DNA from 2 places in the Pseudomonas sp. YA1 genome. Region 1 is predicted to be linked to the other one. Evidence: riboswitches for the same ligand, from Rfam matches in the RefSeq annotation. Region 1 holds a riboswitch; the other holds the start of a gene.

The links. Region 1 has a riboswitch for cobalamin ahead of AC4OR5_RS05290 (TonB-dependent receptor). Riboswitches for the same ligand answer to the same signal wherever they lie in the genome.
Region 2: linked by a shared signal. The riboswitch ahead of btuB (TonB-dependent vitamin B12 receptor) and the one ahead of AC4OR5_RS05290 (TonB-dependent receptor) in region 1 are both predicted to bind cobalamin.

The regions. Positions count from the first base shown of each region.
Region 1 covers NZ_JBZWBG010000003.1:209,604-213,009, reverse strand. The annotation lists gene mntP (manganese efflux pump MntP) at 42-611, opposite strand; yybP-ykoY riboswitch at 620-786, opposite strand; cobalamin riboswitch at 944-1,148, shown strand; gene AC4OR5_RS05290 (TonB-dependent receptor) at 1,248-3,404, shown strand.
Region 2 covers NZ_JBZWBG010000008.1:129,143-132,548, reverse strand. The annotation lists gene btuB (TonB-dependent vitamin B12 receptor) at 1-1,617, opposite strand, end outside; cobalamin riboswitch at 1,714-1,921, opposite strand; gene AC4OR5_RS13220 (FUSC family protein) at 1,969-3,406, opposite strand, start outside.

The DNA.
Region 1 (3,406 bases):
CCCACTCGCCGCGACCTGTCCCGCCCCGTCTCCGATGCCGCTCACGCCGCGCTGAGATGCTCGTAGAGAATGGTCGCACCGACCAGGATCAGCACCACCCCGCCGACCATCTCCGCGCGCTTGCCGGTCACTGCGCCGAGCGCCCGGCCGAGCATGGTGCCGAGGGTGACCATGGTCATGGTGGCCAGGCCGATGGCACCGGCGGCGAGGAAGATGTTGACGTCGACGAAGGCCAGGCCGACGCCCACCGCCAGCGCGTCGATGCTGGTGGCCAGCGCCGTCACCGCGAGAATCCAGAACGAATGCTGGCCGGGCTTTTCCTGTTCCGTCGCATGATCCGCGCGCAGGCCGTTGTGGATCATGTGCAGGCCGAGCAGCACCAGCAGGACGAAGGCGATCCAGTGGTCCCAGTCGGCGACGAACTGGCTGGCGGCCTGGCCAAGCAGCCAGCCGACCAGAGGGGTGATCGCCTCGATCACGCCGAAGATTATCCCGGTGCGCAGCGCCTCCGACAGGCGCGGCCGATCCAGGCTGGAGCCCTTGCCGATGGCCGCGGCGAAGGCATCGGTGGACATGGCGAAGGCGAGGAAGATCAGGGAAACGGGATTCACGCGGATACTCCAGCCGGGCATGAGTCAACGACATGACCCCGCGGCCCGGCTTCGGCGCAGGAATGTCGTTGGTCTCACCAATCCGGATGGATGCGCTGGCCATGGCGGGTTGCCAAGAATGTTGACCAGCGCGCCGTCAACGGGTGACGGCAGGCTACTCCCCAAGGAAGGCCGGCAGCATAGCAGGCCGGCGTGAAGAAAATGTGATGACCCGGGAAGCTGCGCCAGGGCGTGGGGTCCGGCGAAGAAAGACTGCACGGGAGAACTGTTATAGTATAACATTTTATTCAATCCAGATCGTTCAAGGCTTGACTGGAAACGGTGCGGATGTTCCCATCCGGGCCGTTCCAGGTGCCTCCTGCCGCCGCGCAGGAGGTGAAACGGGAAGCCGGTGCGTCACTTCGGTGATCAGTCCGGCGCTGCCCCCGCAACGGTAAGCGAGCGAAATCCTCTTCAGGCCACTGTGCTCCGGCATGGGAAGGCGAGGATTTCACGACCCTCGCAAGCCCGGAGACCGGCCTGCAACGCCCTGTTGGCACACCCGCGGTGGGCGGGAGCGAGCCGGTTGTTCGAGGCGCTGTCGCGCCTGCGATTTCCTGCGCGTTCCGTCCTGCCCGGTCATGAGATGGAACGCCCATGCCCCGCTTCAGCCGTTTGCGCACCGAGCCTTTCGCCCTCGGCCTATCCACCAGCCTGCTGCTGGTACCGCCCGCCCTCGCCGAAACCGAGGAAGCCGCCCTCGCCCTGCCCAGCCAGTTGGTCAGCGTTCGCCAGGACCCCGCCGAACTCGACCACATCGATCTCGCCACGCCGGTCAGTGCCGGTTCGCGCCTGGGCCTCAGCGCCCTGGACACCCCGGCGAGCACCAGCAGCATCAGCGGCGAGGAAGTTCGCCGGCGCAACAACCCCAGCGTCCAGGCCGCCGTTACCCGCAGCCCCGGCATCAGCTTCATCGGCACCCCCGGAGATGGCGGTACCGGCCTCTCGGCGCGCGGCTTCAGCGGCCACGCATCGGTGATGCAACTGTTCGACGGTACGCGCCTGTACACCGGCATGGGCACGGTGAACTTCCCCAGCGATCCGTGGATGGTCGAGCGCATCGACGTGATCCGCGGCCCGGCCTCGGTGCTGTACGGCGAAGGCGCCACCGGCGCGGTGATCAACGTGGTGCCGAAGAAGCCTTTCGCCGGCGAGATCCGCAACCACCTGCGCCTCGGCTACGGCTCCTACGACAACCGCCAGTTGGCCCTGGACAGCGGCGGCTCGCTGACCGACAGCCTCAGCTACCGGCTCAACCTGAACCAGCAGCAGAGCCACGGCTGGATCGACCGTGGCGACTCGCGCAACCTGGGCATCAGCGCGGCGCTGCGCTGGCAGGCCAGCGACGATCTGGCCTTCACCCTCGCCCACGACTATGGCGACCAGGAGCCGATGAACGACTTCGGCACCCCGCTGGTCGGCGGCAAGTACCACAAGCGCCTGCGCGAGAAGAACTACAACGTGCGCAACGACGTGCAGCGCTACAACGACCAGTGGACCCGCCTGACCAGCGACTGGAGCCTTTCCGACAGCGTCACCGCGAGCAACCAGCTGTACTACATCAAGGCCCGCCGTCACTGGCGCAACGCCGAAACCTACGAATGGGACGTCCCGCGCGAAGAGCTGTTGCGCAGGGACTACCTGCGCATCAGCCACGAGCAGGAGCAGATCGGCGACCGCCAGACCTTCGCCTTCCAGCACGCCCTGTTCGGCCTCGACAGCCGCACCCTGGTCGGCGCCGAGTACAACCGCATCCGCTTCCGCCTGACCAACAACTCGCCCTATACCGATGTCGGCGGCGACTACATCGACCCCTGGCACCCCGCGCCTGGCTACTTCGAAAGCCGCTCGCCCTACCGGCCGCACTCGCGCAGCCAGACCCGCACCTTCGCCCTGTTCGCCGAGAACCGCCTGCAGCTCAACGAGCGCCTGTCGCTGGTGACCGGGGTGCGCCGCGACCAGAACCATATCGACCGCGACGACCTGCGCGCCGGCACCCGCAGCGACCGCAGCCTGCAGGGCGGCAACTGGCGCGCCGGGCTGGTCTTCGCGCTGACCCCGGAACTGTCGCTGTACGGCCAGTACTCCACCAGCGAGGACGGCGTGAGCAACCTGATCACCCTCAACGCGGCCCAGCAGCAAATGGACCTGACCCACTCGAAGCAGACCGAGGTCGGCCTCAAGCAACTGTTCCCGGACGGTCGCGGCGAATGGACCCTGGCCGCCTACCATATCGTCAAGAAGAAGCTGCTCAGCGCCAACCCGCTGCCGCCGCACGACGCGCAGCAGGTCGGCCAGCAGAGTTCGGACGGCCTGGAGGCCAGCCTGGAACTGAACCTGGCCCAGGACTGGCGGCTGTCAGCGAACGCCGCGCTGGTGCGTGCCGAATACGACGACTTCGACGAAACGATCGACAAGCAGACCTACTCGCGCAACGGCAACCGCCCCAGGAACGTGCCACGGCGCACCGCCAACCTCTGGCTGGACAAGTCCTTCGCCGAGACCCTGCGCGTCGGCGCCGGGCTGCGCTACGTCGACCGGCGCTACGCCGACGCCGCCAACCAGGCCAGCCTGCCCGGCTACACGGTGGTCGACGCCAACCTGGGCTGGCGGGTACGGCCGGACCTGACCCTCGGCCTTGAGCTGTACAACCTGTTCGACCGCCAGTACGCCCTGGCTGACAACAACAACGGCCAGCAATGGATCATGGGCCAGCCGCGCTCGTTCAACGTCACCGCCGACTTCAGTTTCTGAAG
Region 2 (3,406 bases), on a different contig from region 1:
ACGCTCGAAGCGCCGGTCCAGTTCCAGGTTGAACATCCGCCGCGCCCGGCGCGGCAGCTCGTTGCCGTCGTTGACGCCGCCGGAACGGTTTTGCGGGTCGAGGAAGGTCGCGTTGGCGTTCCAGTCCCAGCCCAGCCACTGACTGCCGAGGACCAGTTCGACGCCACGGATGCGCGCTTCGTCGATGTTGTTCGGCTGCCCCCAGGGGCGCCCCGGCGCCGGACGCGGATCGTTGCCGATCAGGTCGTCGACGTTGGTACGGAAGGCATTCACCGCCCAGTGCCCCCAGCCATGCGTACCGCTCAGCCCGACTTCCAGGCTGCGCGAAGTCTCGGCGTCCAGGTCGGGATTGCCGTAGTCGGGGTAGTAGAGTTCGTTGAAGGTCGGCGCCTTGAACGCCGTGCCGTAGCTGACGGTGAAGCGCAGCGCGTCGCTCAGCGCGTAGCCCCAGGCGGCGCTGCCGGTATCGTGCACGCCGAACTGCTGGTTGTCGTCGCGGCGCAGGCTCAGTTGCCAATCCTGGCGACCGTACCGGCCGAGGTACTGGGCGAACCAGCCTTTGTTCAGCCGCGAGTCGACGCTGAAGGCTTCGCTGCTGCTGATCTCGTCCTTCTGCCAGTCGTAGCCGAGGGTCAGCACATGGCCTTCGGCCAGGGTCAGGTCGTTCTGCCAGGACAGGCTGTCGCGACGGGTATCGAAGCGCGAGTAGAAACGGCCATCCTGATAGGCATCGGCCTTGTCCTCGCTGCGCCCGGCCTGGAGGGTCACCAGCCAGGGATCGAACGGAGTGAAGCGGGCACGGCCGCCGACCAGGTTCTGCTCGCCGTCGGCGTTGGCATTGAAACCGGAGTTGCCGAAGACCTGGTCATAGTCGTTGTGCGACTTGGCCCTGAGCAGGGTGCCGTCGAGTTCCAGGCCATTGTCGAAGCGATAGCCGCCGCGCAGGTTGCCGGACAGGTTGCGGTAGCCGTCGCGGTCTGGCTCATAGCCCGCAGTACCGGCGCGCTTGGTATTGATCCCCGCCGTATCGAAACTGCTCACCCCGAGGCTGTACCAGCCGTTGCCAGCGCCGCCGCTGACCCCGGCGCTACCCTCCAGGGTCTGATGGGTGCCGTAGCCGGCGGAGAAGAACGGCTTGGCGCCCTGGCCGTCGCCGCGCCGGGTGAAGATCTGGATCACCCCGCCGATGGCCTCCGAGCCGTACAGGCTGGAACGCGGCCCGCGGACCACCTCGATGCGCTCGATCAGCTCCACCGGCAAGTCCTGGAACGCGGTGAGGCCGGCGCTGGCCGAGCCGACCTTGATGCCGTCGATCAGCACCAGCACATGGTCGGACTCGGTGCCGCGCAGGAACAGCGTGGTGTTCTTGCCGAAACCGCCGTTGTTCGCCAGCGACACGCCGGGTACCTGGCGCAACAGCTCCGGCACGCTGCGCGCCTGGCTGCGCTCGATATCCTCGCGGTCGATGACGCTCACCGCCGCCAGGCTCTGGGAAGCGGTCTGGGCGGTACGGGTGGCGGTCACCACCTGGTCGGCAAGGCTGACCGGTTCGGCCAGGCTCAGGGAAGACGCGCCGCACAGCGCCACGGCTGCCGGGGTCAGGAAAACTCTGTTCATGCTCTGCGCTGCTCCGTCGCTCTCACCCGCGCGACCTGGGTTGAGGCAGACGGAGGACGAAGCGACGGCAGGAGACGTCCGACAGCGCCCTCCGCGATGCCGTGGGTGCGTCAGGCCGGTCTCCGGGCTCGCGAGCGAAGCGCTGGACGCTTCCAGCCGCGCCTTCCCATGCCGGAGCACAGTGGTCATCGAGCAGCTGTCTGATTCGCCTACCGTTGCGGGGGCAGCGCTGGCCTGGTTCCGACGGAACGCACCAGCTTCCCTGTTTCACCCCTTGCGGGGCACCTGTCGCAAGGCGCGCAGCTTAGTGGTTCGGGGCTTGCGCGGTCAATGTGGCCGGCCACCGCAGAACTAGCGCCCGGCTCCGGGGAGCGGGTCCACGCGCAGCGCCGTCCCGGCCGGAGCATGGCTGCGGCACCACTGCCGCCAGGTGGCCTGCAACTGCACCAGCGCGGCGCCGGCCAGCTCGCCGCGTTCGCTGCCGGCCAGCGGGCTGGCGGCCAGGGCCTTGAGCAGGCGCGCGGTCGGCGGGTCGAGGGCGTGTTCACGCTCGGCCCGCGGGCCATCGCCCAGCAGCACCAGGCGCAGGCGCCGCAGGTAGCGGTCGCGGGCCTGCGCCAGGGACGCCGGGACCTCCTCCAGGCACTGCCGCAGGTAGAGCAGCTCGTCGCCGAAGTCGAGTCCCATCAGGCCGTCCGACCAGGGCTGGCGGCGCCCCTCCGGCAAACGGTCGTAGCGCTGCGCCAGGCGGATCAGGCGATCCGCGGTGCGCCCGCCGAACCAGGCCTCGGCCTGCGCCGGCGAGCGCAGGGTGAGCCGCGCCAGGTCGCCGAGGGTGGCCTGCAGCATGCGCCGGTAATGGCGTTCGCCCGGTCGCAGGCTGACCAGGTTGAACACCAGCACGGCGAAGGCCACCCCGAGCACCGTCGACAGGGCGTTGTTGAGGAAGTGCGCGAGGTCGTAGCTCATGCTGTTGCTCGGCGCGACGTTCTTCACGAAGAAGATGCAGAACGGCGAAGCGATCCCGGCCAGGCTCGCCCGGTTCACGCACAGCGCAGCGAAGAACAGCGGTACGCCCAGGCCCAGGCAGAGCAGCGGGAAGCCGTCCACGCCGGGCAGGTAGAACAGTGCGACGAAGCCGGCCAGCGGGATCGACAGGAGAATCCCGCGAAGGAAGTTCAGGCCGGCCTGGGCCGGGTTGTCGCGGCTGGCGAAGAGACTCAGCACCACCCCGGTGATCGACACCGCGCCCAACCCGCTCGGCCAGGCGCTGGCCAGCCAGAACGCGGCTACGCAGAGGAACGCCAGGGCGCTGCGCAGGCCGAACAGCACGCCGCGCTCGATGTCCCGGTGCCAGGCGATGGCGCCCGGCGCCTGGCGGGTGGGCGCGCCATAGACCAGCGCCTCGACGCTGCGCCCGGCCGCCCCCGCCTCGCCGAGCAGGCGTTCGAGGCAGACCAGGCACAGGTGCAACTGTCCGTGCGCCGCGTCCAGCGCCAGGCGCAAGCGCTGCCGGCAGGCCTCGAACTCGGCCTGGCGGCCCTCGCGCAACAGTGCCTCGAGTTCTTCCAGCCAGGGCTGCAAGGCGTGCGCGCTGGCCGGATCGAGCAGCCTCCGCTCGCGAGCCACCTTGCGCGCCGCGCGCAGCAGACCGAGCAGGTCGAGGCCTAGCACGCGCAAGGCCTGGGAACGGGCGCGGCCGAGCGCACCCTCGAACCAGGCGTGGTCGCGCTGGGCGTCCGCCGCGGCGATCCGCCCCAGCGCCGCGAGCAGCTCGCCGCGTTCGTCG